2 regions of the Lysinibacillus sp. RU7 genome follow, and region 2 is predicted to be linked to the other one. Evidence: riboswitches for the same ligand, from Rfam matches in the RefSeq annotation. Region 2 holds a riboswitch; the other holds the start of a gene.
The links. A riboswitch is a leader RNA that binds a small molecule or an ion and turns the genes downstream of it on or off. The one in region 2 is predicted to bind preQ1.
Positions count from the first base shown of each region.

Region 1: another riboswitch for preQ1. It lies ahead of queF (preQ(1) synthase); the one in region 2 lies ahead of AC3II9_RS02770 (QueT transporter family protein).

Region 1 is NZ_JBYQFK010000021.1:25,109-41,207, forward strand. Features, by position in the region: gene AC3II9_RS15085 (MBL fold metallo-hydrolase) at 1-152, shown strand, start outside; gene AC3II9_RS15090 (sulfurtransferase) at 207-572, shown strand; gene AC3II9_RS15095 (ATP-binding protein) at 576-1,610, shown strand; gene AC3II9_RS15100 (response regulator) at 1,603-2,238, shown strand; gene AC3II9_RS15105 (sulfite exporter TauE/SafE family protein) at 3,234-4,010, shown strand; gene AC3II9_RS15110 (cytochrome ubiquinol oxidase subunit I) at 4,126-5,466, shown strand; gene AC3II9_RS15115 (cytochrome d ubiquinol oxidase subunit II) at 5,457-6,485, shown strand; gene cydS (cytochrome bd oxidase small subunit CydS family protein) at 6,499-6,594, shown strand; gene AC3II9_RS15125 (ATP-binding cassette domain-containing protein) at 6,803-7,519, shown strand; gene AC3II9_RS15130 (ABC transporter permease) at 7,516-8,271, shown strand; gene AC3II9_RS15135 (group-specific protein) at 8,272-8,661, shown strand; gene AC3II9_RS15140 (RNA polymerase sigma factor) at 8,639-9,178, shown strand; gene AC3II9_RS15145 (hypothetical protein) at 9,165-9,413, shown strand; PreQ1 riboswitch class I at 9,548-9,594, shown strand; gene queF (preQ(1) synthase) at 9,716-10,216, shown strand; gene queC (7-cyano-7-deazaguanine synthase QueC) at 10,272-10,985, shown strand; gene AC3II9_RS15160 (VUT family protein) at 11,011-11,550, shown strand; gene AC3II9_RS15165 (hypothetical protein) at 11,647-12,084, shown strand; gene AC3II9_RS15170 (GTP-binding protein) at 12,252-14,168, shown strand; gene AC3II9_RS15175 (AraC family transcriptional regulator) at 14,311-15,174, shown strand; gene AC3II9_RS15180 (TetR/AcrR family transcriptional regulator) at 15,469-16,056, shown strand; gene AC3II9_RS15185 (DUF5367 family protein) at 16,056-16,099, shown strand, end outside.
Region 2 is NZ_JBYQFK010000002.1:256,165-272,263, reverse strand. Features, by position in the region: gene AC3II9_RS02825 (long-chain fatty acid--CoA ligase) at 1-1,357, shown strand, start outside; gene AC3II9_RS02820 (TetR/AcrR family transcriptional regulator) at 1,427-2,059, opposite strand; gene AC3II9_RS02815 (CoA-acylating methylmalonate-semialdehyde dehydrogenase) at 2,283-3,797, shown strand; gene AC3II9_RS02810 (iron-containing alcohol dehydrogenase) at 3,826-5,010, shown strand; gene trpB (tryptophan synthase subunit beta) at 5,268-6,428, opposite strand; gene trpA (tryptophan synthase subunit alpha) at 6,429-7,208, opposite strand; gene trpB (tryptophan synthase subunit beta) at 7,205-8,386, opposite strand; gene AC3II9_RS02790 (phosphoribosylanthranilate isomerase) at 8,383-9,000, opposite strand; gene trpC (indole-3-glycerol phosphate synthase TrpC) at 8,997-9,785, opposite strand; gene trpD (anthranilate phosphoribosyltransferase) at 9,782-10,819, opposite strand; gene AC3II9_RS02775 (chorismate-binding protein) at 10,825-12,003, opposite strand; T-box leader at 12,061-12,267, opposite strand; gene AC3II9_RS02770 (QueT transporter family protein) at 12,456-12,938, opposite strand; PreQ1 riboswitch class I at 12,946-12,990, opposite strand; gene AC3II9_RS02765 (ABC transporter substrate-binding protein) at 13,537-14,550, shown strand; gene AC3II9_RS02760 (ABC transporter permease) at 14,573-15,604, shown strand; gene AC3II9_RS02755 (ABC transporter ATP-binding protein) at 15,597-16,099, shown strand, end outside.

The sequences.
Region 1 (16,099 bases), on a different contig from region 2:
GTTTAGATGAAGTACCAAATAAAAAGCTTATTGTTCAATGTCAAGCAGGTGGCCGTTCTGCGATTGCGGCGAGCGTATTAAAAGCAAATGGCTTCCACAATTTAGTCAATATGACTGGCGGCTATGGCCAATGGGTAAAAGAAGTAAAATAATGAATGATGATAAAGAGTGCCTTCTATCGTGAGGCACTCTTTTGGAGGTTTTATATGAAAATGTTACTAATCGCTGTAGTTGGTATTGTGTTGGCGCGTACTTTATATATCCGTCTTGTCCCTGTTAAACAGGTAAAGGCTATTCCGTATCGTCAAGTAGATGACGCATATCAAATATTGGATGTGCGTGATTACAATACAGCAGGCTGTTTAGTTCAAGATAGTAAGCATATCCCGTATGGCTATTTGCCACGTTTTTATACAGAAATCGAACATCGCCCTATCCATCTGCTTGTAGAAAGTCACATGGATTTAAACATGGCGAGCCGCTTTTTACGAAAAAAAGGGTATAGTGTAAATAGTTATACGATGATGAAAAAACCGTGTAAAGTAAAAGGGATGATTTATAAGGAGGCGTAAAGTATGCAATCCCGCCTACAAAATGAGTATTTACAGCAAATTTATGAGCATATTCAAGATGGCATTATTATTATGAAGGAAAGCAGAGAAATCATTATGATGAATCCTGCTGCACAGCGATTAACGGGCTGGCAAGTTGGCGATTTCGTACCATACTGTTCCTATTGTATGACCCGAAAAAAGGAGCAGGGCGAGCCTACTTGCTATTTAATTGCGAACAATGAAGTGCCTTCATTTTTATCAGAAATGCCGACATATCATGGTAGAAAAATTGATGTCGAAATGAGCACAGCCGCCATTTATGCCAATGAAAATACAGGGGAAACGGAATATTTGCTTGTGTTACGTGATCAAGAAACATTTAAAAAAGCACAAGAGGCGGCCATCAACAAAAAAATGATTCGAGCACTAATTGAAGCAAAAGAATCGGAACATAAAAGGTTAGCGCAAGAACTACATGACGGTGTCGGCCAATCTTTATTTTCGGTATCTGTTGCGCTGCAAGCCATTGAATCATTTGTTCAAGATAATGCACAGTTGAATGAGTACATTTCCGAAGTACGTGCAGAACTCCAAAAGGTCATGAATGACATTAATGCGTACTCTCATCAATTACGACCGCACAGTTTAGACCAATTAGGACTAGAGCCAACTATTCAAGCGACAATTGATGCGATTAAAAAAAATAGACCAGATTTGGATATTCAATTAACGACACGTGGACTTGACCGATGTGACCCGGCAGTCGAGATTAATTTGTATCGCATTACACAAGAAGCTTTGCATAATATTATTAAATATGCAAAAGCAACTCAAGTGCATATCCATATTAAAAAAGACAACACGCATATTTATATGACCATTCAAGATAACGGGGTTGGCTTTGAGCGAGAGAAAATTCAAAATGCAGGGCTTGGTCTTAAGCATATAGAAGAAAGGGTCGATCAATTGGGCGGTACTTGTACGATTATGTCCAAATTAGGACAAGGTACATGTATTGATATTGTCATTCCAAGATGGAGGCCACAACATGATTAAAATATTGCTTGTCGATGACCATGTATTAATACGAAAGGGCATTGCGCTTCTGTTAGGAAATTATCCAGATATTACAGTTGTAGGGGAGGCAAGTGACGGGGAAGAGGCGATTCAGCTTGCCTACCAAACAGAGCCGCATGTCATTTTAATGGATATTTCCATTCCCAATGGTTTAGACGGTTTTACTGCTACGAAGGAAATTAAAAAGAATTTACCTGAAACGAAAGTCGTTATGCTGACGATGCATAACGAAATCGCCTATATTCAACAGGCGATGGAAGTTGGGGCAGATGGCTATATTTTAAAAAATAGCCAAGGTGGCGAAATGTATGAAGCGATTCAAAGCGTGTATACAGGCCGCCGCTACTATGAAGTCGGGTTGCCACAAGAACAAATCGAAAAATTATTTAAGAAAAAAGGAAAAAACAATCCGGATGTATTATCAACACGTGAACAAGAAATCGTTCGCTTAACGATTTTAGGATTTACGAATATGCAAATTGCAGACAAGCTATTTATTAGTGCTAAAACGGTAGAAAACCATAAAGCTAATATTATGCAAAAGCTACATTTAAAAAGTAAGGCAGAGCTCATTCAATATGGTATTACGAATAAATATATTACGTAGTATGCGGGAGCTGTCTAAGGAAATCTGCTCACCTTCAAAATAGGTGGGCAGGTTTTTTTATATTGGTTAGTGGTTGAAAAGGTGTGATTAGACGGTTTTGTACCTTTATTGGTTGTGTTTGGTGACGGCATAAAATTTAAACAAGTGAAACGTGTTCAATTTAGTGATATTTGTGAAGAGGACTTTAAAATGTTGCACAATCCGGAATGCTGCTTTTTACGAATCGTCAAGGAATAATACTATTTTCGAATAATGCGAGAAGATAAGGGAAAACCCCTATATTTATAAAGTCTCTTAAGAATGATAATAGGAGCGTAAACATTTTGTAAACGACATACAGTTTATAACCCATTCTTACCCTTTTCTTGAGCGATAAAGCACTCGGCTTTATCGCTTTTTTACATTTTAGATTATATAAATCAACTTAAAATTGTCGACATTTGTAGCGTTCATATTGTAACCTCCGTGCTTCGCAACCACCTACTATAAAGGAAGAGTAAATATTTTTTACCTCGACTAATTAAAATTAATTCTGTGGATGTATGAATTGTGTCACATAACGAAATCGACCACTAGCCCCGAGTAAACCGTCAAAAAGCGACGGTATGCGGTCAAAACATCGCTGTATCCGGTCAAAATCATCTGGTACGAGCAAACCCTTGCCGTATCCGAGCAAAAGCCCCGAGTATCCGGTCAAAAAGCGACGGTATCCGAGCAAAACGTCGCTGTATCCGGTCAAAATCATCTGGCCCGAGCAAAACCTTGCCGTATCCAAGCAAAAGCCCCGAGTATCCGGTCAAAAAGCGACGGTATCCGAGCAAAACATCGTTGCATCCGGTCAAAAATTTTTAAAGTCAATCATTCCCCTCGTTTCATTAATTCCCCGAACACACAAATCCGCCTTTTTCTTCAGCATTATAGGGGCTTCCCCCTATACTTTAGCAACCGCGCACTCTCTATACTTAAAGTAAATAAAGGAGAAGGAAGGTGGTACGATGGATTTTGCATTCATCGTCGTCATATTTTTAATTGGTTTTATTGGATCATTCGTATCAGGGATGGTTGGTGTAGGGGGATCCATTATTAAATACCCGATGCTCCTGTATATTCCTCCGTTATTTGGGTTAGCAGCTTTCACCGCACATGAAGTGTCCGGGATTAGTGCTATTCAAGTATTCTTTGCATCGATTGCAGGTGTATGGGCATATCGTAAAAGTGGATATTTAAACAAAACACTTATTCTTTATATGGGTACAGCTATTTTAGTAGGTAGCTTTATCGGTAGCTTTGGTTCCAGCATGTTATCAGAAGCAGCAGTGAATATTGTATACGGTGTTTTAGCATTGATCGCCGCTGTAATGATGTTTATTCCGAAAAAGCAAATTGATGATAAACCGTTAGATCAACTTACATTTAGTAAACCGCTAGCAGCTAGCTTAGCGTTTATCGTAGGGATTGGCTCAGGGATTGTGGGAGCCGCGGGTGGCTTTTTATTAGTACCGATTTTACTTGTTGTATTGAAAATTCCAACACGTATGACGATTGCAACGAGCTTAGCAATTACGTTTATTTCATCGATTGGTGGAACAGTCGGCAAAATTATGACAGGGCAAATCGACTATGGACCAGCAGCGGTCATGATCGTGGCAAGTATTATTGCAGCTCCACTTGGCGCAAAGATTGGCGGCAAGCTCAACACAAAAGCATTACAAGCCATTTTAGCACTATTAATTTTAGGTACAGCCATTAAAACATGGTTAGACATTTTATAAGAGGTGATTGGTGATGGAAAAATCGAAAGGGTTTATGATTACAAGCTTTACCATTTCAGCTGTTTTTTTAGTAGCAGTGATTACAACAATATTTGGCGTTTAGGAGTGAATCCAGATGGAACAGGGAACTGTCTTTTGGAGTAGGGCATTAACCGAATTAACATTATCTTTCCATATTATTTTTGCAACACTCGGTGTGGGTGTGCCGTTAATGATTTTAATTGCTCAATATGTCGGCTATAAGAAAAATGATATGCACTATACGATGATGGCAAGACGTTGGGCACGTGGCTTTACGATTACAGTCGCAGTTGGTGTCGTAACAGGGACAGTCATCGGTTTACAGCTATCGCTGCTGTGGCCAGAGTTTATGGAATTAGCAGGGCAGGTAATAGCCTTACCGCTATTCATGGAAACATTCGCATTCTTCTTTGAGGCGATTTTCTTAGGAATTTATTTATATACATGGGACCGATTTAAGAATCCGAAACATCATATGTTACTACTTATTCCTGTAGCGATAGGGGCATCGATGTCAGCCGTTTTTATTACGATTGTTAATGCCTTTATGAATGCGCCGCAAGGGTTTGATATCGTCGGTGGCGAGCTCATCAATATACAACCGATTTTAGCGATGTTCACGCCAGCTATGCCGACTAAAATCGGGCATGTCCTCGTAACAAGTTATATGACGGTCGCCTTTATTTTAGCAGCGATTGCAGCGTATAAACTATTACGCGGTGAAGACCATATGTATCACAAAAAAGCGTTATTTATGATGATGAAATTAGGTGTTATTTTCTCTATTGCCTCTACACTGGTTGGTGACTTTTCAGCAAAATATTTAGCGGAATATCAGCCTGAAAAACTAGCCGCAGCAGAATGGCATTTTGAAACAGAAGAAGGGGCAGATTTAATCCTCTTTGGTGTACTAGATGAAGGGGAAATCAAGTATGAAATTCGCATCCCTAAAATGTTAAGCTTTTTGGCGAGTAATGATTTCAATGCAGAAGTGATTGGGTTAGATCAATATCCAGAAGACGAGCATCCACCACTTATTACTCACTATCTCTTTGATGTCATGGTGGTAATTGGTATGCTCATGATTTTCCTTTCAGTTGCGTATCTAGTAGGGAAATGGAGAAAGTGGCAGTGGGTTGAATCAAGATGGTTCCGAGTATTAATTGTTTTAAGTGGTCCATTATCACTTGTAGCGATTGAAGCGGGCTGGTGGTTAGCAGAGTTAGGACGCCAACCATGGATATTATATGGCATTATGCGAACAGAAGACGGTGCAACAAGTGCTACCGGCGTAGAATATTTATTTGTCGCCTTTGCGATTGTGTACTTTGTGTTAGCGATTGGTAGTTTAGTCGTATTGCATCGCATGTTTAAAAACAACCCGGTTGAAAAAGAATTAGCGGCACGACAAGGCGGTGATGCTGTATGGCATTAGAAATACTAGGTATTTCGGTACTTTGGCTCTTCTTATTTGGTTATGTGATTGTCGCATCGATTGATTTTGGCGCAGGATTTTTTAATGCCTATAGCTTAATGCGCGGCAATGATCATATTCTTTCAAACATTATTAAGCGGTATTTATCTCCGGTATGGGAAATTACGAACGTCTTTTTAGTCTTTTTCTTTGTCGGGATTGTCGGATTCTTCCCACAAACCGCTTATTACTATGGTACGATTTTATTAGTACCGGCTTCCGTTGCGCTGATTTTACTAGCGATTCGTGGTAGTTACTATGCCTTTGAATCTTATAGCGGTATGAGTGGACATAAAGGCTATGCACTTGCTTATGGCGTGTCAGGGCTTTTTATTCCAGCTTCATTTTCCGTCATCTTAACGATTTCTGAAGGTGGCTTTGTGACGATGCAAGCGGGTCAGCCCATTTTAGACTATAAAGCATTGCTGACAAGTCCATTATCTTGGTCCATTGTTGTATTAAGTGTTATTGCCGTACTGTATATCTCCGCTGTCTTTTTAACATGGTACGCACAAAAAGCAGGGGATCATAAAGCAAGTGAATTGATGCGTAAATACGCGCTTATTTGGGCAATCCCGCTTATCGTGAGTGCACTTGGTATCATTATCGAGTTAAAGGCACTTGGGAATTGGCATTATGCCCAAATGGTTGATTTATCTTGGTTGTTTGCACTATCCGGCATTGTGTTTTTAGCGACAGTTTGGTTATTATGGGCGAAAATAAAATATGGATTAGCCGTCATTTTATTAATCGTCCAGTTTGCGATCGCCTTCTTTGCCTATGGGATTTCACACTATCCATATTTACTCTATCCGTATTTAACGATTCATGATAGTTTTACGAATGAAGCGATGGCCATTGCACTCGTTGTGGCATTTGTCGCAGGCCTAGTGTTGCTTGTACCTTCTTTATATTTAGTCTTTAAGCTATTTGTCTTTAACAAAGACTATGTATCTGGTAAAGAAGAAACACATGTATAAGGAGTGTCAGATGATGCACGATTTTTTAATCTTTTATGCACCGATTTTAGTAGTAGTTGTATCCATTGTCGCAGCATTTATGGCTGCATTGAATACGAAGTTTTTGTAAGTGACTCTTTAGCCGAAATAAGGCGTACAAAATCTTCATAAATAAAACATAAACATTAGTAGTACAAATCAAATGTCTGATTTGTGCTACTTTTTTTGTGGAGAAAAGGGGATTTTGGTTATTTGTAAAAAAATTTCCAAAATTAAAATGAACTTTTATCTTTTCCTATTTGTATAGTAAGTGAATATACAATTGAGGAGGCATAAAAATGGAGCTAATATTGAAAGATATTGTAAAAAAATATGATGGAAAAACGATATTAAATAGTATTTCAGCTACATTTAAACCTGGGTGCTGTTATTTGCTGTTAGGTGAAAATGGTGCAGGTAAATCGACGTTAGCAAAATGTATCGTAGGAGACGAGGACTATGATAGCGGAACAATCCAGTTTAACAATTTAACGCAAAGTGTAGCAGACAATGCAGCCCTGCAATACCAGTCATTCGATAGCTATCAACATTTAAGAATTCGTGAAGTCGTTCGATTATTTGAAAAATTAACAAATCATGATTTAGAAGAATTGTATGAAATATTGGGTCTGCAAACATTCGACCATATTTTGCTGAAAAATGCTTCTGGTGGTCAGCGAAAGGCAGTATCCATATTTCTTGCTTTTTTACTGAACAAACAAATTGTAATACTGGATGAACCATTTGCTGATTTAGATTTAATGAAGAAAAAGCAGCTCATGCATTTTTTGCAAAATGAACTGCATAAACAGGGTAAAATAATTATGATTATTAGCCATGAAGTAGCTGGGTTTGAGCCATTATTTGATTATGTATATATTTTGAAAGATGGCAAGTTCGTTGAAAACGGCACAAGACAAGAGCTAGATAATAAATACAAAAATACTGTACTGGCAGGTATTGAAGGAATTTATTTTGAGGTTACTGGAACTGTGTTAGGGGGCAGAGCAGGATGATTACACAAATTTCACGTATGTATATGCTTGAAAGTTTACGCAATTCTGGAGTGACTTTAGGCAATATACTCCCAGCATTTAGTTTTTTTATTTGCTCATGGATTAGTAAAATAGCAATGAAGGAGAATGAAGAAGTAGTAAGCTTTTTAATTAAAGGACAGTTCCTCCCGATTTCAATATTGCTTTTACTTTTCTCATTCGCATTTTCGAGTGCTACGATTTATTTAGCAGATATGAAAGCGAATAAGACTTTTAACTGGGTGAAGCGAACAGGTGTGACACCATTCACGTATTATGTCGGCATGGGCACTGGTGTTTTTACGTTAGTAAATGTTTTTTTAGTACTGCTACTTGTTTGCTATTCTTTTTTAATAGATGTTTCACTAGTATCTTTTCTGAAAATGGTGTTCATTAGTAATTTTGTCTTGCTGGCTTTGTACCCTCTTAGCTTTATACTGGCAGGGTTATTTAAAAATGGGAAAGTGGCTCAAAGCATGCTAATGCCAATTATGATATTGTTTATGTTTTCCATTACAATGTCGTCGATGTTTTTAACTCTTGCAGGAAAAGATCCACAAAATTATTATATTTTCTTACTTTGGAATCCAATGCTTTATCTGAATGACAGTTTGCAATTACATTTAAATATGGTAAATGAAACATGGCTTCCTGAGTATCAATATTTTATCATTTTAACTGTATTTAGTATTTTATTGGCGTTTATTGCTAGAAAAGTTTATAGCTTTAGGTAGGTGATACAATTGGATATTGGTTGGATAATTTCACTCATCATTATGGGGATATGGATTATACTTATATTAGCGATAATGATTCCTTATGATAGGAAATATATAGTACGTGAAAATAAAAAAATAAATTACAAGAAAACAACTATTTACTTACGTTGGAATATGTTTGATACACTAACAATTATTTTAGCGATTTATACAATTATTTGCGTGCAAGCATTAAATTTCTTAATTACAGCTGGTCAAACAATTTACAATCCATATGTGCAATTTTTTACAAATCAGTCTCAGGCATGGGTGATTGTCATAGTTGGGTATTTTGTGACGCGCGTTTCTGTTACATTAAAGTCGATAAAAGCTCATTGGGGGGATGGGCTTGATGAAAAGCAATGAAGAATGGATAGAAGCATACAAACAAGGTGATATAGAAGCCTTTAATATGCTGTATCATAATTTATATGAAACGCTTTATTGCTTCCTTTTTCGTTACACCCAAGAAGAACAGCTTAGTATGGATATTGTTCATGATACGTTTGAAAGATTGCAAAAAACATTACATAGCTATGATGTAGAAAAGGGAACTGTAAAGTCTTACTTGTTTCAAATTGCTTACCGGCTACTTGTAAACAAATTAAATAGACGAAAAAAGTGGCAAACATTTTTTCCGTTTTTAGTACCAGCAGCTACTAGCCAATTTTCAGCAGATGAAAAGTTAGCAGTGCAAGAAGCAATCGCAAAGTTACCGGAAAAACAACGAGGAGTCATTTTACTAACGTACTATCACGATTTACCGCAAGAAGAAGTTGCACAAATTTTATCAATCCCAATTGGTACGGTAAAATCAAGATTGCATAACGCAATTAAGTTTTTAAAAGATGAACTAAAGGAGGATTTCCATGCTGAAGGATGAATTTGACAAGGAACCGTCACTACGAAAAAGATTGGATGAATATAAAGTGGAAGTACCGCAATCATTGGCACAATTCAAAGTGAGTCGGTGGCAACGCTTTATTGAGTTTCTTGCATCACCTGCAAAAGATCCACTAGAGCAAATACATGCCTCCTCATCTGGCTATAATGCGATGAAGCTAGTGCCGCTTGCAAGTGCAGTTTTAATCACTATATTGCAGTTGTTTATTTTATAAAGAATGAACGGACAATATCTTGAGGCAGGAGTCTTCTATCGGATAACAATAAAGCTTTAATTCTCAAAATATATTTGACGTATTCCTTTGTTTTATGTATTATATCAAAAGAAACGAATATTCCCGACATTTGAACGGGAGAGGTTCATAGCTGATACCCTCTATAAAAAACTATGGAAGCATGCTTATTACGCCATGTCCATATCGGACGTGGCTTTTTTATTTGTTCGCTTTAGTTTATATGGATGAATGCCGCCTCTCTTGTGATGTGTTTTGGGAAACATATACAGGGAGGTTTTTTTATGTCTGGCCGTAGCCACGAGGAAGGATTAAAAGATTTAACACTATTAGGAAATAAAAATACGAAATATTCATTTGATTATGCCCCAGAAGTATTAGAGTCGGTGGATAATTTACATTCAAACCGCGATTATTTTGTGAAGTTTAATTGTCCAGAGTTTACAAGCTTATGTCCGATTACAAGTCAGCCTGATTTTGCAACAATGTACATTTCGTACATTCCAGATCAAAAAATTGTGGAAAGTAAATCATTAAAATTATATTTATTTAGCTTCCGCAACCATGGCGATTTCCATGAGGATTGTGTGAATATCATTATGGATGATTTAATTAAACTGCTAAACCCACGCTATATCGAAGTATGGGGGAAATTCACACCGCGCGGAGGCATTTCGATCGACCCTTGGTGTAACTACGGTAGACCGGGTACGAAATATGAGGAAATGGCGCACTATCGTTTAATGAACCACGATTTAAATCCAGAAAAAATCGATAATCGATAATGAAATAGAAGAGGTTTTTAGCCCCCCCTCGTTAAAAAAACTAAGAAGAGACAGCATTTTCTTAGGATGCTGTCTTTTCGTTTATAAGGGAGTTTTTAATATGAAACAGGAAAAAGCAGTTGTTGTGTTTAGCGGTGGGCAAGATAGTACGACTTGTCTATTTTGGGCAATGGAGCGCTTTGCACAGGTAGAGGCGGTAACATTTGATTATGGGCAACGACATGCACTTGAAATCGAATGTGCAAAAGAAATCGCACAGGAACTAGGCGTGAAACATCACATACTGGATATGTCGCTCCTTAATCAGCTTGCGCCGAGTGCATTAACACGACAGGAAATCGAAGTGGAGGAAGGGGAAGAGGGAGAGCTACCATCTTCTTTTGTACCAGGACGCAATCTTCTTTTTCTCTCTTTTGCAGGGGTGTTAGCGAGCCAAGTGGGAGCGAAGTATATCGTCACAGGTGTATGCGAAACAGATTTTAGTGGTTATCCGGATTGCCGCGATGTGTTTATCAAATCATTGAATGTCACATTAAATTTATCGATGGACGCTACATTTGTCATTGAGACACCGCTGATGTGGTTAGATAAGGCGCAAACATGGGCACTTGCAGATGAGTTGGGCGCACTACAATTTGTTCGTACTAAAACGTTAACGTGCTATAACGGCATCCAAGCAGATGGTTGCGGGGAATGTCCGGCATGTAAGCTACGAAACAGAGGGCTTACTACGTATTTAAATTGGAAAGAAGCAGAACAGAATAACTAGATTGTAAAGGAATGAATATAGAGAAATGCGAATCTTATTTTATTTATTATCCATTGTCATTGCGAACGTAGTAACGGCAAAGTTTGCACCGTTGCAATTCGGCATGTTTATTGTCCCAATGGGCACGCTTTTTGTAGGGGCAACTTTTATTTTCCGAGATTTAGTTCAAAATAAATACGGCAGAGCTAAAACATATGCCTTTATTTGTCTAGCGCTTGTCATCTCAGCAGTTGTGTCCTTTTTATTAGGTGATACATTGATGATTGTTGCAGCGTCGGCCATTTCGTTTGTCATTGCTGAAACAGCGGATACAGAAATTTATTCACGTTTAAAGCTACCAATGGCGTGGCGTGTGTTCTATAGCGGGATTGTTGGTGGATTCCTTGATTCGGTTGTGTTTGTGATCGTTGGCTTAAGTCCGCTAGGTGCTAACTTTTTACCGTGGGAGGCTGTTCCGGCAGCGATTGTAGGGCAAGTGATTGTGAAAACAGTCATTCAAACGCTTGGCGCCATCGTACTAAATCAAGTAATAGTAATAAAGAAAAAGCAATTAATTGTAGAGTAAGGATAGAAGGGAATTGGCGGTTGCCAGTTCTCTTTTTTTATAGATAAAAGGTTTTGTAGAATATTTGTATAATAATAAAGGAAGGGGTGATAAACATTGAAATACAAAGCAACTACACAACGTCAAATTATTTTACCAATGGCATTTTTATCGTTAGCTGCAAGTATTACTTCTTGGGATCATACTTGGATAAAGTGGAGTAGTGTAACCATCTTCGCATTGATTTTTTTAACAGCATTTATTAAATACACATTGATGATTAATGAAAATTATATCGTGTACACCATTCACTTTTTAGGTATGCTTATTTACAAAAAACAAGTGCAACAATCACATATTAAAAAGATTATTTTCAAACGAGCAAATTGGCAATCAAAAATAGCTATTATTAAGGTACAGAGCGGATTTCCTATTCGTGTAACATTGTTTAAACCAGAAAGTGTATTTCATGATTTAATGGCATTTTGTGATAGAAACCATGTTCATTATGAAAAAACAAAAGACTACAAAATAATTGAAAAAATGGCATCGTAGGGTGATCGTTCATCAGACGAAAAATTTAGGAGCTATCCATAAATGGGGTGGCTCCTGTTTTGTTTATTAAAAGCTGTTTTACACTATTTAGTTCGACTTTGCTTTGAAGAATCCATCATCTTAGCATGTAAAAAACATGCTACAATACAGCAAAAGGAGTGATTTTTTTGTTTAAAACGATTGGTGTGCTAGCACATGTGGACGCGGGGAAGACAACCTTTTCCGAGCAATTGCTATTTCATACAAAGAGTATCATGGCAGTGGGGCGAGTAGACCATCAAGCAGCATTTTTAGATTATCATACGTTAGAGCGCGCACGTGGAATTACTATTTTTGCTGAGCATGGACATTTTCAAATCGAAGGGGATACATATACATTAATTGATACGCCAGGTCACGTCGATTTTTCGGCGGAGATGGAGCGAGCGATACGAGCGATGGATTATGCAGTACTAATTGTGAGTGCGGTGGAAGGCATTCAAGGACATACAGAAACCGTGTGGCAATTGCTACGTACACATCATGTGCCGACGTATGTATTTATTAATAAGATGGACCGGGAAGGGGCAGATGTTTTACGTGTCATGCAAGAGCTGAAGCAGCAATTTTCGCCTCATATTGTGCTGTATGAAGAGGCGGCAGAATTCGTAGCAGAGCGAGACGAAGCGTTATTGGCACAATTTATGGAGGATTCATTATCGGAGGAGGCGGTGTTCGCAAGCTTACGTCAGTTCATACAGCAAGAGGAAGTATTTCTTGCAATGAGTGGTGCAGCTTTAAAGGGACACGGCATTCAAGCATTTCTGGATGTGCTACACAACACTACGGTCACGAATTATGATGTAGCGTTACCGTTTCAAGCAGAGGTCATGAAAATTCGTCATGAAGGAGAGCAGCGTGTAACCTTTTGTAAGGCGTTACAGGGAGAGTTAACAGTACGAACGGATTTAGCATTTGGTGAATCACGAGAAAAGGTGACAGAAATTCGTCTTTATAATGGCAATAGTTATCAAGCTGTCCAGCGTGTAATAGCTGGTGAAATTTTTGCAGTTAAAGGGCTTTCTGTTCCGCAAATTGGCGATTACATTGGGGCAACATTTGACAAGGGGAAGCCTTATACGCTTGTTCCAACGATGCAAGCCAAGGTTGTTTATAATGGCACCGAGCATATTAAAGAGGTATTGCGGTTATTTCGGTTAGTGGAAGCAGAGGAGCCTACATTAAAGGTCCAGTGGCAAGAAACGTTTCAAACGATTTATGTACATATGATGGGCGTTATTCAGTTAGAGGTGCTGAAGGAGCTGTTATATAGTCGTTTTCAGCTATCAGTTCAATTTGAAGACCCTGAAATTTTATATGAAGAGACAATTCGTACGACGGTGACAGGGTACGGTCATTTCGAGCCACTGAAACATTATGCCGAGGTACACTTACAGCTTGAGCCAAATGAGCGAGGCGCGGGGATTACGTTCTCCAATGCATGTCATGTGGATGATTTAACGATAGGACACCAGCGTTTAATTGAGCAGCATGTATTGGAGCGAGCACATCACGGTTTGCTGACAGGCTCTGCTGTAACGGATGTCCATGTGACATTACTGACAGGGGCTGCACATAACAAGCATACAGATGGCGGTGATTTCCGCGAGGCAACATATCGAGCGCTTCGTCAAGGGTTAGAGCAGGCGGAAAACGTGCTACTGGAGCCGTACTATGCGTTTAAATTAAAAGCAGCTAGCGAGCATATTGGGCGTATGATGACCGATATTCAGCAAGCATTTGGTACATTTGATGCACCGATTATAACGGAAACGGATGCCATTCTCACAGGGCAAGTACCTGTTGCAACCTTTATGAATTATCCTACTACTTTTCTCGCCTATACAAATGGCAAGGGGGCTATTTCTCTCACATTTGCGGGTTACGATGTATGTCACAATACAGCGGAAGTGATGGAGCGTATCGGCTATAACAAAGATGCCGACCCGGAATACACATCCTCTAGCATTTTCTGCTCAAAAGGGAAAGGGTATTCCGTTCCATGGTATGAAGTGAAGGCACATATGCATAAGGAAACGATTTGATGAGGCTCTTAACAGCATTCATTGGTGAATATCAGCACACTGTAACAAGGCGATTGTAAAACATACCTGTCCAAAGATAGCTTAAAATGACAGGATGAATAACGAGAGATTATATAAGCTTATAAGTAAGGGAGTGAGGACATTGAGTTGGATTGAGTCGATTCAAAAAGCAATTTATTTTATAGAAGAACATTTACTAGATGACGTAACATTGGAGCGGATAGCACAAGAAGCAAACTCCTCTGTGTTTCATTTTCAGCGCGTCTTCTATATTTTAACCGAGATGTCTATTACGGATTACATTAGACGGAGAAGGTTAACGTTAGCTGCGCAAGAAATTATGAATACAGGCATAAAAGTAATCGATCTCGCCTACAAATATGGCTATGACTCTCCTGAAGCATTTACGAAGGCATTCCGAAAGCAACATAATGTAACGCCAAGTGAAGCCAGAAAAATGCAAAAACCATTACAATCATACAATCGCCTCGTTATTCAGGTGAGCTTGAAGGGAGCAGAACCAATGAAGTATAAAGTTGTAGAAAAAGAAAAGTTTCAAGTAGTTGGTGTAAAAAGGACATACAATTGTAAAAACGGAGAGAATACACGTGAAATTCCTTTATTCTGGGATGAAATGAATAAAAAAGGCATGGATGAAACATTGATCAAATTAAACAATGGAGACATCAAAGGGATACTAGGTGTTTGTCTAGCAGATAAACATCATAAGGAAAATAGTTTGATGGATTATTGGATTGCAACTGATTATGTAGGGACTGCACCTGAAAATCTTTTCACAATGGAAATACCCGCCGCGAAATGGGTGGTTTTTGAAGTACACGGGCCAATGCCAGATGTGATGCAAAATACATGGAAGCAAATTTATTCCGAGTGGTTTCCATCCAACCCGTATAAGCCTACAGGAGCGGCAGAGTTAGAGGTGTATACGGAGGCAGATCCACATGATCCAAACTTATATTCTGAAATTTGGATTCCAATTCAATAAAAATACTCTTTAGGGCTATTAAATAAAAATAGTGATTACTCCATATCAGCTGAGCAAAATATCAAATGGAATTTAAAAGCCATAAGCTTTGATGGTGGCTCTGTTGAACTAGTGTATTGTTTTACAAGCGTATTCGTGAATTCGAATACGCTTGTTTTCGAGTAGGGACTAAATAAGAATATTAAGATTCGTTGCGTTCACAATAAAGGCATAACTTTAAAATTGCTAATAAATGGATTATGCTATACACTGGTATTAAGTTAGTTAGTTGAATAACTAAAAAGGAGGAGGAAGATGGCAAAACCAAATGTGATCAGTAAAGGTGAGTTAATTCATTTTGCGAAAGCATGTTTAGTGGAAAAGGGGATAGAGAAATTTACGTTGAGAGCTGTTGCAGAAGTAGCTGGCGTAACACAAGGAACGATTTATTACCATTTTAAAACGAAGGAGCAGCTATTATTAGATGTAGTCCAGGATATTTGTGAAAAATCTTGGACTGAAATTTCACAACAACAAAATCAATCTATTTTAAGTCAAGCGATACAATCAGCGCAAAGTCGTTGCTCGCATGATTCTTTTTATCACAAACTATTTTTGACCTTAATTGTTTCAAGTTTTCATAATGAGAAAATAAGAGATTCATTAGCGGAAATGATGCTATTAGAAAATAAAGCGATGAGTGAAAATATATCTAAATTATGGGCAAATTCACCTATACAGGGGATCACCTTGGAAACATGGGGAATTTTATTGAATGCTCTTGTGGATGGATTGGCATTACAAGCATTAGTGCAAAAGGATTTCCCTGTAGAAAACATATATAAAGATGTTGAAAAGTTATTTCATCGTTTAAGTCAGTTAATTGAGGAGGAGGGAAAATAGTGAAAGGATATGTACTCCCGATATTCGCAGGTTTATTCGTGTG
Region 2 (16,099 bases):
TATGGTAAACATCCGTTTATCACCGGAGCATGTTTCATTCATTATTAATCATGCAGAAGATAAAATATTAATCATTGATGAAGACTTAGTACCAATCATTGAATCAATACAAGATGAGCTAAAAACGGTCGAGCATTTTATTATTATGGCAGATGGGGAACTGCCACACACGACATTACCGAACGCTTTCAGCTATGAAGAGCTACTGGCGGAAGCGGATGAGACATTTGAGTTCCCCACAGACTTAGATGAAAATATGCCAGCTGGTATGTGCTATACAAGTGCCACGACAGGCAATCCAAAAGGCGTTGTGTACACACAGCGCTCAATAGTGCTTCATTCGATGATGCTGTCGATGGCCGATTCGATGGCTATTTCAGAGCGTGACGTCATTATGCCGATTGTGCCAATGTTCCACGTAAATGCGTGGGGGATGCCATTTGCGAGTGTGAATGTGGGGGCAACACAAGTTTTAATTGGCCCACAATTTACACCTGCATTAATTGTAGACTTTATCGAACAAGAAGGTGTCACAAAAACAGCGGGCGTACCAACGATTTGGCTTGGGGCAGAGCAGGAGCTCGAGAAGAAACCACGCGATTTAAGCTCACTCCATACTATTTTTGCTGGCGGTTCCGCTTCACCAAAAGCGTTAATTCGTCATTTTGAAGAGAAATACGGTGTGAATTATGTTGTTGTATACGGGATGACAGAAACATCCCCAATCGTGGCACTATCCAACTATTTAAGCAAAATGGATGATTGGGCTATTGAAGACAAAATCGAAGCGCGCGCAACGCAAGGCTTAACGATGCCATGTATCGAATCGAGCATTGTCAATGAAGATGGGGAGGTACCGTGGGACGGTGAGACGATGGGCGAATTACGCCTACGTGGCCCATGGATTGCGAGCGAATACTTCCGTGACGAACGTACAACAGATGCGATGAAGGACGGCTGGCTGTACACAGGTGATATCGCCGTTCGTTCGAAAGAGGGCTTCATTAAAATTACAGACCGCACGAAGGATTTAATCAAATCTGGTGGGGAGTGGATTTCGTCTGTCGATTTAGAGAACGGATTAATGTCGCACCCAGAAGTATTTGAAGCAGCCGTTATTGCTATCCCACATCCGAAATGGCAGGAGCGCCCACTTGCTTGTGTCGTGGTGAAGGAAGGATCTACCGTGACAAAAGAGGAGTTAATGACGTATTTAGAAGGGCAGTTTGCGAAATGGTGGATGCCAGATGATATCGTCTTCTTAGAGGAGATTCCAAAAACATCTGTCGGGAAATTCCTAAAAGCGAAACTGCGTGAAAATATTCAAGAAATTTATCCGCAGCTACAACTCGGATAATGACCGTTTATCACCAATTAACTGGGCACAACCAACCGCCAAGTAGGTAAAATATAAAGGAGTTAACGATTATTCAATAAAATCGCTAACTCCTTTTTTATGTTTTAATCCTTCGAGCATCACAGCGGTGAACACCCGCATTTCGTTCACTAAATCAAATGTCTCATTATGAATGAGCCAGTCATACACATTGGCGCGCATACAACGCTGAATCATGGACTTCATTTCGTCTATCGTCAGATCTTGTCTAAACTCACCAGATGCAAAGCCTTCCTCCATATACCGATTAATAATTTGAAAAATTTTACGCTCAGAACTAATTAAGTAATGATCTTGCTTTACGTGACTGGTCATCGCAGCTGTATACACCGTTCTTAATACATCTTTCCCGACTACGTGAAGCAGATAGCGCATTTGCTCTTCGTAAATGATTAAAATTTTTTTGATAGCGGGCAGTGTTGGATCAATATTTTTCTCTACTGTATCGTAAAATGAATCGAACTGTTTAAATTTTTCCAAAATGACATCGTATTTTGAAGGGAAATGAGTATAAAACGTCCCTTTTGATACAGCACATGCTTTTGTAATTTGTTCAATCGATACATGCTCGAAGCCATATGTCCCAAAAAGCTCGAGCGATTTATTCAATAATTTTTCACGTGTTTCAAGTGCTTTTCGTTGGCGTTCTGTTAAATGTTCCACCCAATCGCTCCTTTACTCTCTTTACAATTATCGACAAAAAAACAGAATAAAATAGAAAAAATAGCCGTTGACGGGATTTCACTTCGTACATTATGATTTAAGTGACTGCGGTCATCGAAATTTTGTTTTTATTATCTTACGACAAAATAGGAAGACTGACTAGTTATTTTTTGCTTAGTCTTAGGGGATTTTCACTTCAATCATAATTAAGGGGGATTTATGCATGCCAACAGCACAAGAAGTAAAAACGTTAACGCATTTCATCGGTGGGGAAATGGTGGAAGGAACGAGTGGACGATACGGTTCGGTGTACAATCCAACAACAGGAGAGGTCATTGCACAAGTACCGTTAGCGACAGCGGAAGAAACACGTGAAGCAATCGCTAAAGCACAGGCTGCATTCCCACAGTGGCGCGATGTGTCCGTCGCAAAGCGTGCGGAAATCGTCTTAAAGTTCCGTAACCTGTTAACGGAAAATACAGATAAATTACTAGAACTAATTTGCACAGAAAGCGGTAAAACAATCGAAGATGCAAAAGGGGAAATTACGCGCGGTATTGAATCGGTGGATCTTGCAATTGGTGCACCGCATTTAGTAAAAGGGGAGTATTCGGTCAATGTTGGTGGAGGAATTAACGCATACTCAGCGAAATATCCGCTAGGTGTTGTTGCGGCTATTTCACCATTTAACTTCCCAATTATGGTGCCACTTGCACAAACGAGCATGGCTGTCGCCGTAGGCAATGCGGTTATTTTAAAGGCATCAGAAAAAGTACCGATGACCGCGCTATTTGTGAGCGAACTATGGAAAAAAGCAGGATTACCAGATGGCATTTGGACAGTCGTGAATGGCGATAAAGAAGCGGTAAATGAATTATTAGAAAACTCTAACGTCCAAGCGATTTCATTTGTTGGTTCCACACCAGTCGCTAAATATATTTATGAAACAGCAGCGAAATACGGGAAGCGTGTGACAGCTCTTGGTGGTGGTAAAAACAATATGGTCGTGATGCCGGATGCCGATTTAGAGCAAGTAGCAGACGCATTTATTGGAGCTGCTTACGGTGCTGCTTCACAACGCTGTATGGCCCTTTCGACAATTATGCCTGTTGGTGAGGAAACAGCAGAGCGCCTTGTAGAAATTTTAAAACGCAAAATTGATGGACTGAAAGTGGGCGCCTATACAGAGCCTGATACAAACTTTGGTCCAGTCATTTCACAGCAATCAAAAGATATGGTGTTAGCAGCGATTAAGCGCGGTGAAGAAGAAGGGGCAGTCGTTGTATGTGATGGGCGCGAGTTAGAAATTGTGAAAGAGTCCAATGGCTTCTTTATTGGTCCTACGTTATTTGACCATGTTAAACCGGGTACGGAAATTTACGAACAAGAAGTATTTGGTCCTGTACGCAATGTCGTACGTGTTCACTCACTAGAGGAAGCAATCCAGTTAATTAATGAACATGAGCTCGGAAATGGTGTCACAATTTTCACAAATGATGGAGCGGCGGCGCGCAAATTTACAACAGAAATTGAAGTCGGTATGGTCGGAGTGAATGTGCCGATTCCAATTCCAGTGGGCTATCATAATTTTGCAGGCTTTAAAGGTTCTCGTTTTGGTGAAGGGCATATGTTTGGGCCAGACCAAGCACGCTTCTTTACAAAAACAAAAACGATTTCTGAACGCTGGGCAGCACCTGTCACGAATACATCAACATTTGCCTTCCCAAGTAATAGCTAAAGTCTTTATCAAAATGGGGGATCTGGACATGATTCAAACAAAAACGACTTTTACAGTATACTCACCACCCACTGTAGTTTATGGACGCCATGCTTTTGAAGAGGTAGGGGTACAGGCGAAAAAGCTAGGTACAAAGGCGCTGATTGTGAGCGATCCGATTATGGATCGTTTAGGCTTCGTCGACCAATGTCGCGTCTTATTGAAGGAGCAAGGGGTAGAAGCGGTTTCGTATTTAGGGGTAACATCGGAACCCGTTGATACGTATGTCACAGAAGCTTTAGATGTATTGCAGCAGTCCGCATGTGACATCATCATTTCGCTTGGTGGTGGAAGCTGCATCGATACAGCGAAGGCCGTGGCGGTTGTCGCAACAAATGGCGGCTATATCGGGGACTATATGAATTTAAAAAAGGTAGCAAGTGAAGAGCCCGTTCCGCATATGGCCATTCCGACAACAGCCGGTACAGGTTCAGAGGCAACGAATGCAACAGTCATTACAGATACGACGAATGATATCAAAATGATGATTAAGCAGCCGGCCTTTATGCCCAATGTGGCGATTGTGGACCCGGTGTTAACATTAACATCACCACCATCCATTACAGCGGCAACCGGAATCGATGCATTAAGTCATGCGGTGGAAAGCTATTTATCTCGACTTGCCCACCCGTATACAGATATGCTTGCCTTATCGGCGATGAAGTTAATCGTGGAAAATATGCTGACAGTGTATGAAGACGGGGATCATATAGATGCACGTGAGGCGATGGCTCTTGGTTCTCTGCAAGCGGGCTTAGCGTTTTCCAATGCATCTGTCGCATTAGTGCATGGGATGTCGCGTCCAATTGGCGCACTATTCCACGTACCACACGGCATTTCGAATGCGATGCTACTACCGACAGTGCTTGACTATTCAAAGGATACTTGCATAGATCGCCTAGCAGATTTAGGTACATTTTTTAATACGGAAGGGCTCAGCATGACGCAAGCAGAACTAGCCGATTTTGCGATTGAGTCAATCAAGGTGTTATGTAAAAAGATGGGCATCGGTAACTTAAAAGAGTGGGGCATTGAGGAACAGGCATTTTACGAGGCGATTCCGAAAATGACAACGGATGCGCTAGCAAGCGGTAGCCCAGGCAACAACCCGAAAGTACCGACACATGAAGAACTAATGGCTCTGTACAAAGTAGCGTATCATTATGAGTTTTAATCGTTTGTAATAATAAAGAATCTTCTCTCCAGTTACAGGAGGGGGATTCTTTTTTTGTTCATTTTATAAGGGAAACGGGTAAATAGGAAGGGGGGAGCAAAACCTGACTGTATCCGAGCAAAAGCCCGCGTTGAACGGTCAAAAAGCCGCGGTATCCGGGCAAAACGAGGCAGTATCCGGTCAAAACCCCCGGCGCGAGCAAAAACCAACAAAAAAAGATCCGCTCAAAATTGAGCTGGATCTTTTCGCATGTTACTTTACTTCTTCAACATCTCAAATACTTGTTCAACGTCCTTATCACCACGACCTGAAATGTTGATGATAATACTATCTTCTGGGGATAGTGTCGGTGCTAATTTTAATGCATGGGCTACCGCATGCGAAGATTCTAATGCTGGAATAATGCCTTCCACCTTCGATAACGTTTGGAAGCCTTCCAGTACTTCTTCATTTGTTACGGCTACATATTCAGCGCGACCCGTCGTTTTTAAATAGCTATGTTCAGGGCCAACACCAGGATAATCAAGACCTGCTGCGATTGAATACGTTGGCAGTGGATTGCCTTCTTCGTCTTGCAGTACTAAGCAACGGAAGCCGTGTAAATCACCAGGTGTACCGTATGCCATTGTCGCTGCTTTATCTGGCTCAATACCAATTAATCGAACGTCTTCGTCATCGATGTATTCAGCAAAAGCACCAATGGCATTACTACCGCCACCAACGCAAGCGAGTACCGCAGTTGGCAGTTTACCTTCCTTCGCTAAATGCTGCGCTTTCGATTCTTTTGAAATAACGGATTGGAAGTGCTTCACCATTGTCGGGAATGGGTGAGGACCAACCGCTGATCCGAGTAAATAGAATGTATGTTCATAGTTTTCCACAAGGTCTGCAAACGCTTCATCGACGGCATCTTTTAGACGGCCTTGCCCTTTATCAACCGCTACGACTTTTGCGCCTAACAGCTCCATACGGAATACGTTTAGTGCTTGACGTTTTGTATCCTCAGCGCCCATGTAAACTGTACAGTCCATGCCGAACATCGCACAGACAGTCGCTGTTGCTACCCCGTGTTGACCTGCACCTGTTTCGGCAATGATGCGTTTGGCACCCATGCGTTTCGCAAGTAAAATTTGCCCTAATACGTTGTTAATTTTATGTGAGCCTGTATGATTTAAATCTTCACGCTTTAAATAAATTTTTGCGCCGCCACACTGTTTCGTTAAGTTTTCAGCAAAATAAAGCGGAGATTTACGTCCTACATATTCTTCGAAATAGTAGTTTAACTCTTGGTTGAAGTCTTCATCATCTTTATACTTCTCAAAGTTTTCCTCTAAAATATCTAATACTTTTTGTAACTCTGGCGGTACTTGACTACCACCAAATTCACCAAAATAGCCACGTTGTTTTGTTGCTTCCATTTACTTTACCTCCATTTGTTTAGATGCTTTTATAAGTTGCTCAATTGTGTCCCAGTCGTCATTCGCTAAAGCGTCTACAATTTTACTACCAACGATGACTCCGTCGCTAAATGCACCAAAATTAGCAACGTGTTCGGGTGTCGAAATACCGAACCCAGCTAAAACAGGGATAGCACTGTATGATTTTAATTGTGCAAAATGCGTAGCTAAATTGCTAGCGAAATCGGCACGTGCACCTGTAATGCCGTTTACTGTTACCGCATAAATAAAGCCTTCACTTGCTTTCGCTAGTTTGGCAATACGTTCTGGCGGGCTTGTTAAAGAGACAAGCTGTACAAGCGAGATGCCTGCTGCACGAAGCTCTTCATGAATAATAGTACTTTCCTCGAGTGGCATATCAGGTACGATTAATCCACGAATACCTGCCTCATACGCATCACGTGCAAAGGCTGTCACCCCGTAAGCTAAAATAGGGTTTAAATATGTCATCGCAACAAGTGGAATTGTGACTTCAGCTGCAAATTCCTTTAATGTCGCTAATACATTGCGTAAGTTCGTACCGTTTGCGAGTGCACGTTCACCAGCTTCTTCAATTGTAGGACCGTCTGCCACAGGGTCTGTAAACGGGATACCGACTTCAATAGCCGTCACGCCAAGCTCTTGTAAACGTAGAATCGTATGACGAAGCGCTTCGAGTCCACCATCACCCGCCATAATATAAGGAACAAATGCCTGATCACCCCGCGCATTTACTTGTTCAATTGCTTGTTGTAATGTCATTGCACCTGTCCTCCCATTGCGTCGATTAATGTGTGTACGTCTTTGTCACCACGTCCTGATAAACAAACGACGATGATGTCATCTTTTGTCATAGTTGCTGCTAGCTGTGATGTGTAGTAAATGGCATGTGCACTTTCTAATGCAGGTAAAATGCCTTCTGTCGCACAAAGGAGTTTCACGCCTTCCAGTGCTTGTTGATCTGTCACCGCATCATAGGTTGCACGACCAATATCCGATAAATAGCAATGCTCTGGACCGACAGCAGGGTAGTCAAGACCTGCTGAAATGGAATGTGCCTCTTGGACAAAACCATTTTCATCTTGAAGTAGGTACATGTATGCCCCGTGTAATACGCCTTTTTGTCCGCCAGCAATGGCCGCAGCATGCTTACCTGTTTTAATCCCACTACCTGCTGCTTCTACTCCGACTAATTTCACATCGTGGTCTTCAACGAACGGGTAGAACATACCAATTGCATTACTACCACCGCCCACACAAGCGACGACCGCATCGGGTAGGCGACCTGCTTGTTCTTGAATTTGTGCGCGTGACTCATCCCCAATGACGCGTTGGAAATCACGTACAATCGTTGGGAATGGGTGAGGACCTAAAGCTGACCCTAAAATATAGTGTGTATCTTCAACATGTGTCACCCAGTGACGAAGCGCTTCGTTTACCGCATCTTTTAATGTAGCCGAGCCTTTTTCCACTGCGACTACTTTCGCCCCAAGAAGCTCCATACGGAATACGTTGAGTGCTTGGCGTTTCACATCTTCAGCACCCATATACACGATACATTCAAGGTTGAGCAGGGCACACGCTGTAGCTGTTGCTACTCCGTGTTGACCAGCACCTGTTTCAGCGACGATTTTCTTTTTCCCCATACGAATGGCAAGAAGTGCCTGCCCAAGTGCATTATTGATTTTGTGTGCCCCTGTATGGTTCAAATCTTCTCGCTTTAAATAAATTTTTGCACCGCCACATTTTTCCGTTAAACGCTCAGCGAAATAAAGCGGTGTTTCACGCCCTACATAGTTTTTTAAGTAGTAATGTAACTCCTCAGTAAAAGTAGGGTCTTGCTTTGCTTCGTTGTAGGCTTTTTCAAGCTCGATTAATGGGGTCATTAAAGTTTCCGGTACGAATTGTCCGCCGTATGCCCCGAAACGTCCTGTTGTCATAGTGTTTTCGCTCCTTTAGCTGCTTGTAAAAAACTTTGGATTAACGCATGATTTTTCACACCATCTTGCTCGACACCACTTGACACATCAACGCCAAATGGTTGCACAAGCTGAATGGCCTCGGCGATATTGGCAGGGTTTAGTCCACCTGCTAAGATGACTTTTTCACGTGGAATATTCGATTGTTCAAGTAATGACCAATCAAACGTATGCCCGCTACCACCACGGTAATCTGTACCAGGTGCATCAAATAAGTAATAATCGACAGCATAGCTCGCTGCCGTTGCGACATCTTCCTGAGTGCGAATAGAAAATGCTTTAATGGCAGGTAGTCCGATTTGTTGAATGAACGCATTTGTTTCATCGCCGTGATATTGAATGTAATCAAGGGGTACTTTTTCGTATACCTCTTTTAAAAAGCCTTCATCCGCATTGACAAAGACCCCGACCTTTTTCACGTTTTCGGGAATGTACTTGGCTAAAGTTTGTGCCTGTTCGATTGTCACTTCACGTTTACTTGGCGCAAAGACGAAGCCAATGAAATTTGCCCCTGCATCGACAGCTGTTTGTACGTGCTCTGGTTCCTTTAATCCGCAAATTTTGACGAATGTCATTGTGCCTCGCCAACTTTCAGCTCGATTTGTAATGATTGCAGGTCTGCTACAACATTGCCGCTGCGCATTAACGATTCGCCCACTAAGACTGCTTTCGCTCCGTAGCTCGCGACAAGTGTGGCATCCTGTTCATTCCAAATGCCACTTTCAGAAATGAATGCAATATCGTTACGGTTAAATGCACGAGCAATCGTTTCTGTTTGCTTTAAATCGACTTCAAATGTTTTTAAGTTCCGGTTATTCACACCGATAATACGTGCATCAATCGCTAAGGCACGCTCTAATTCTGCTACGTCATGTACTTCTACGAGCACTTCCAGTCCGTGTTGACTTGCGTATTGATGCAGTCTAGCTAATGCTTCATCTGTTAAAGCCGCCACGATGAGTAAAATAACGGAAGCGCCGGCTGCTTTCGCATAATCGATTTGCACTTCATCGATAATGAAATCTTTACATAATACAGGTATGTTCACAGCATTTGCGACGGCATGTAAATCTTCATAAGAGCCTTTGAAATATTTGCGCTCTGTTAAGACCGAGATACAAGCAGCTCCTGCTTTTTCGTATTGTGTTGCTTGCTCGACTGGTTCAATATGTGTCGCAATATCGCCCTTTGAAGGAGAGGCACGCTTCATTTCTGAAATCACTTGCAGACGGTTTGCACGAATCAGCGTTTCATAAAGAGACGGGCGCTGTTTTTCTACCGTTTTAAATTGTGGTGTATTTGCTTTTAAGCCCGGTAATTCTGTTTTTTTATGGTCAAGGATTTGATCTAAAATCGTCATGTATTGGCACCTGCTTCCTTCATTTTTTGGCTATATGCGACAACGGCATGGAGTTTATCCATTGCACGTCCTGAGAAAATACTGTCCTTCGCCATCTCAATGCCTTCTTTCATCGTTTCTGCTAAGCCGTAAGCAAAAAAGCCGATTCCCGCATTTAACACAACCGTGTCAAAGTAGGCGCTTTGTTTGCCCGCAAGTAGCTCGCGTAAGATGACGGCATTTTCCTCTGCATTTCCGCCGCGAATTGCTTCAAGTGGCTGCGGTGTTAACCCAACATCCTCAGCGCGGAGTTTAAACGGTAAAATATCGCCGTGATCGAGTAAGACAAATGTATTTTCCCCTTCGAGTGAGGCCTCATCCATCCCGCGAGCCCCCGATACAACCATTGCCCGCTTGCGACCAAGCATATGCAGTACTTGTGCATAATCTGTTGTAAATTCAGGGCGGTTAATGCCGACAAATTGTGTTTGTAATGGGACGGGATTTGTAAGCGGACCAACCATATTAAAAATCGTCGGCTTGCCAATTGCGCGTCGTACTTCACCGATACGCCCTAGCTTTGGATGCATATTCGGTGCATGTAAAAAGGCAATTCCTTCTTGTGTTAATAATTCGGTTGTTTGTTCAAGATTGGATAAAAGCCCGATTCCAAGTGCTTCTAATACATCTGAGCTGCCAGATAAGCTTGAAACTTTTCGGTTCCCATGTTTTGCGACAAGCAGTCCACCACCAGCTAGGACGAATGCAGCGGTTGTGGAGATATTAAAGCTTTGTAACCCATCGCCACCTGTACCACAGTTATCGATGTAAATGCCTTCAGGTACATCTACTTGCACAGCATGCGACCGCATCACAGAAGCAAGGCCAGCTATTTCATGGGCTGTTTCACCTTTTGCACGTAATGCGAGAAGAAAGTTTGCGATCTGTTCTTTTGGCGTTTCTTCATTGAAAACAAGTTGCGCGGCTTGCACCATTTCACCTAATAGTAAGTTTTCACCGCTTGTGACACGCGTTGTGTAGACTTGTAAAGTCATCGTATTCATCCTTTCTTCACTTGCAAAAGTGCCTGTGTTTGTTGATATAGCTCTTGCGGATTACTATTTGCTGTAACCGTCGCACCGATTTCTGTTGTTGCTTGCTCGTGTTGTAAAAGCATTGTACGAGAGGCTAAGGCAAAGTCAATTTGACCGTTAAAGCCGATATAACCGATTGCCCCACCATAAAGCGCGCGCTGTTCAGGCTCGATTTCTTGAATCGCTTGTAGGGCTACCTTTTTTGATTTTCCTGTTACACTATCTGCAGGTAATAAATGCGTTAATGCATCAATCGCGTGCAAAGTAGGGGAGAGGATACCGGAAGCTGTATGCCCATCATATTGAAGTGATTCTTTTACAGAAATGGCTTCAATATCTGTTGCGGTTGTTGTTTTTAATTTTCCGTCATATACCGTCACAATACTTTCTGGCGACGCACCAATCACTGTATGGTCATCAAATTCGATATAGTATAAATAAGGGGAAGGCAGTTTCACACGTAAATCACGATAGAGGGAAAATGCATCCCCTGAGAACTCCGCTTGCAGTTTTCGTGACAGGACGATTTCCGTTGCTTCTCCTTCTACCATCACGTCTTGTGCCTTTTTTACTTGTGCTTCAAATTGGGCTAGTGTCGTTTGTTCTGTGAATTCACCCATTGAAAATTCAGTTTGCGAGATTGCTGTTCCGTTTAAAATTTGGTCAATGATGTCGTCGATATTGGGCTCTTTTATTTCTGCATCGATGTTTGTATGGACGATTGTGAATTCATCTGTTACATGATCAAAAATTACAATGGTGTCATATACATGGAAATTGACAGCTGGAATCGTGCTTTGTTCACGGTTGAAGCGAATATAACCGATTGCCCCGCCTGTGAATGGATATTCTGTGTGATTCGAAACACGTGGCATGACCTGCTTTAATGAACGCACTAAATCCCCTTCGTAGCTGTAAGACTGTCCTGTTAGATGCGAATTTTCTGTTAATGTTGTATTTGATCCTGTGTATGTTTTGCGTGGGTTCGCCCCGATAAATGAATAGCGTCCTGTCGTTTCGTGCTTCGCTGAACTTTCCAATAAAAATTTTCGTGTCCCTTGTAGGCGATTGAAAATTAATACAGGTGTTAAACAATCGCCATTTACTCTTTTAATCGTCGTACGTAATGTGTGTTTAATCAACATCCTCACTCCACTCTTGTAAAATAAAAAAGTCCTCTACAAAAAGCATAAATACTTTTTGTAGAGGACGATATAAACCGCGTTGCCACCTCAAGTTGAAGCTAAAAAGCTCCCATCTCGAATCTCTTAACGTGAGATATCCCGTTCGCCAACTTATGCTAGCGACTCTCATAAGGCCCATTCACAAGTGAAAATGACACGTTCCCACCAACCACGTGCTCTCTAAACATTTTGCTGCTTGCTACTCTTCTTATTCATCAATTTGCTCAGCTATTCTTCACTCTGCTCGTATGGCGATTACAGCTACCCATAATCTTCAACCAACCCGAACAATATAACTACTGTCATTGTACGGGGAAAATAATAATAAGTCAATATTTTCAGAAAATAATAATATGCAAGAATGCTATCCACAAAAAAATCGAGCGGCACAGTCACCGCTCGATTGAAAAATTTTAAATTAAATTTTTGAAATTTAAACGCTTATTTAATAGGTACATAATCGGTGCACCTACTGCCAATACGACAAATTCACCCGCAGCTACGGTTAACCATGTCCAGAAGAAAGGTAGCTCTAGTGCGAGATTTAATTCGAAGGCAATAATAAACATTGTAAATGTAAATAGGAGCGTATTTAATACTAAACGTACTATAATATTTTTCACAAATTTACAAATCAATACAAAAATTGAAATCGTAATGATGGAGTGTGCAACACCGAAAATAAGGTCATACAATCCTAATGGTGAAAACATGTTAGAAATAAATACTCCTAGTATAATCCCGATTGAAAAACGAGGATTAAATGCTACTAAATGATTGAATATTTCAGAAATACGGAACTGCACTTCTGTAAATCCAAACGGTGCAACGAGCATTGTCACAGCAATATAAAGCGCTGCAATAATCCCTGTCGTTGCCATAAATTTAACCTTCATATTTATATTCCTCCTAGTTTTTTTACGTGGGATGGTTTCGAACCACGGCGACTTAGCACGAAGTAATATTTTAGTATAATAGATGGCTATCGTCAAATATCTTATAAATCGGAATAGATAAATAGTAAAGAATATTTGAGATGTATGATTCATTAGGCGTTTGTGCTGATCATGCTATACGCCATGTGTGAATAAAATCATTCTCTTAAAAGGGAGGGCGTGATGTAACTGAAAATAGCATTCATTCTAAAGGGATTTAGAAAATGTACATTCCACAACAATAGAACCCTTTCCGCACGTAAAAGAAAGTCTCTTTTTTAAGTCTGCCTTCCCCATCGAACTAGACTTAAATACTAGATAACAACAATTAATTATTAGAAAATTGCTAGAAGTATTTTTGATATTTACATGATAAATAACTCATCAATTTAGCGCTTTAAAGCGTAAAAATATCCGAAAGTAGATTTCTATTATTTAGAAAATTCATAATGTTATTGACTGTCAGATAATATGAGTGTAAGATAGCGGTACATTCATACTTTGCTAAGTTGAATCGGCAAAGTGCAAATAGATAAATAGTTCTAGGGGGATAACAGAAATGGCTATTACTTTGAAAAAGTTTTCATTTTTATCGTCAGCAGCGTTAGCATTAATGCTTGCGGCATGTAACAGTGACGACACAAGCTCGTCGGATGCATCAACAGGTTCATCAGGTGGTGATGCGGCACCGGAAGAAACATACGTAATCGGTGTGACACAAATTGTTGAGCATCCATCATTAGATGCGGCATATGAAGGGTTCCAAAAAGCACTTGAAGATGCTGGGCTAGATGTAGAGTATCAATACAATTCAGCAAGTGGTGATACAAGCCAGACTGTAACAATTGCACAAAAGTTAGTAGGGGACGGAGTAGATTTAATTTTTGCGAACTCAACACCTTCAGCGCAAGCAGCAAAATCAGCAACAGCTGATATTCCAATTGTCTTCACATCTGTAACAGATGCAGTGGGGGCAGAGTTAATCGCTTCTATGGAAGCACCAGGTGGCAATGTGACAGGTACTGTCGACTTACACCCAGATACAATCGCTAATACAGTGAAGTTCCTAAAAGAGGAGCTAGGTGCGAAAAAGGTTGGGACAGTATATAACACAGGTGAGCAAAACTCTGTTGCACAAGTGGAGCAAGTAAAAGCTGCATTGGAAGCACAAGGGTTAACGCTTGTTGAAGCAGCAGTATCGGCTTCAACTGAAGTAAAGCAAGCGACAGAATCATTACTTGGTAAAGTAGATTCTTTATACATTATTACAGATAACACGGTTGTAAACGCACTTGAATCAGTTATCGATGTAGCTAATACAAATCAATTACCGTTAATCGTTGGCGAGCTAGACTCTGTAGCACGTGGCGGATTAGCAGCTTACGGGTTTGAATATTACGATATCGGTTATGAGGCGGGACAAAAGGCTGCTGAAATTTTAAAAGATGGTAAATCAGCTGGCGAGATTCCAGCGACATATCCAGGTAACTTAAAGCTTGCAATCAATAAAGCAACTGCAGACAATTTAGGCCTTAAAATTAAAGATACTTGGAATGCAGAAGTAATCGAATAAATAACTTAGGAGATGATTCAATATGTTTACAGCTCTATTCGGTTCTGTTGAGCAAGGAATCATCTATGCAATTATGGCACTCGGGGTGTACTTAACATTCCGAGTGTTAGATTTTCCGGATTTAACGGTTGATGGAAGCTTTGTTACAGGGGCGGCAACAGCAGCGGCAATGATCGTGCTGGGCTACAACCCTATCATAGCTACATTAGTCGCGATAGTAGCTGGATTTATTGCAGGATGTATGACAGGACTTTTACACACAAAAGGAAAAATAAATCCACTGCTTTCAGGGATTTTAATGATGATTGCCCTATATTCCATTAATCTTCGAATTATGGGTACAACAAAGGAAAGCGCGACAGGTATTTCCAATGTTCCTTTATTAACAACCGATACGCTCTTTACACAGTTCCAAAGCTTTTGGGCTGGATTAGGAATTGATGACGCTATTAACGATATGTTGGGCGGGATGGGGCTTACGTCACTTCCATCAACATATGGGACCATTTTAGTCGTATTAATTATTACAATAGCAATCAAATTAATCGCTGATTGGTTCTTAAAAACAGAGGTCGGTTTAGCTATTCGTGCTACGGGTGATAACAAACGTATGATTCGTAGTTTTTCGGCAAATACAGATTCACTTATTATTCTGGGCCTTGGTTTATCGAATGCGATGGTCGCTTTTGCAGGTGCATTAATCGCGCAATACTCGAAGTTTTCTGACGTTCAAATGGGTGTCGGAATGATTGTAATTGGTCTTGCTTCTGTCATTATTGGGGAAGCTATTTTCGGTACAAAGACAATTGTACGTACTACGTTTGCGGTTGTCATAGGGGCCATTATTTACCGTATCATTTATGCGTTTGCTCTTCGTGTGGAATTTTTAGATACAGGGGATATGAAGCTAATTACAGCTGCAATTGTTATTTTAGCGTTAGTCATTCCACAAATTATCGATAAGCAAAAAGAGAAAAAACGAAAAGCAAGACGTATTGCAGAGCGTAAATCTTCAGTACGAACAGTAGAGCAAGGAGGGGAGCCACTTGCTTAAATTAGATGGTATTAACAAAATTTTCAATGAAGGTACACCAGATGAAAAGGTGGCTTTAGATCACATTAATTTGCATTTAGCACCTGGTGATTTTGTGACGATTATCGGGAGTAATGGTGCAGGGAAATCAACGATGATGAATATGATTTCCGGTGCATTGACGCCGGACATTGGTACCGTATCGATTAATGGCAATGATGTGACGCGCTTACCAGAATATAAACGCTCACATTTTATCGGTCGCGTATTCCAAGATCCGATGGCCGGTACAGCACCATCGATGACGATTGAAGAAAATTTAGCGATTGCTTATTCGCGCAATGCAAAGCGTACCCTCCGTTTTGGTGTCGATAAGAAGCGACGCGATTACTTTAAAACATCACTTGAGCGTTTAGGGCTAAATTTGGAGAATCGGTTATCTGCAAAAGTCGGTTTACTTTCAGGTGGTGAGCGACAAGCGTTATCACTGTTGATGGCGACATTTACGAAACCATC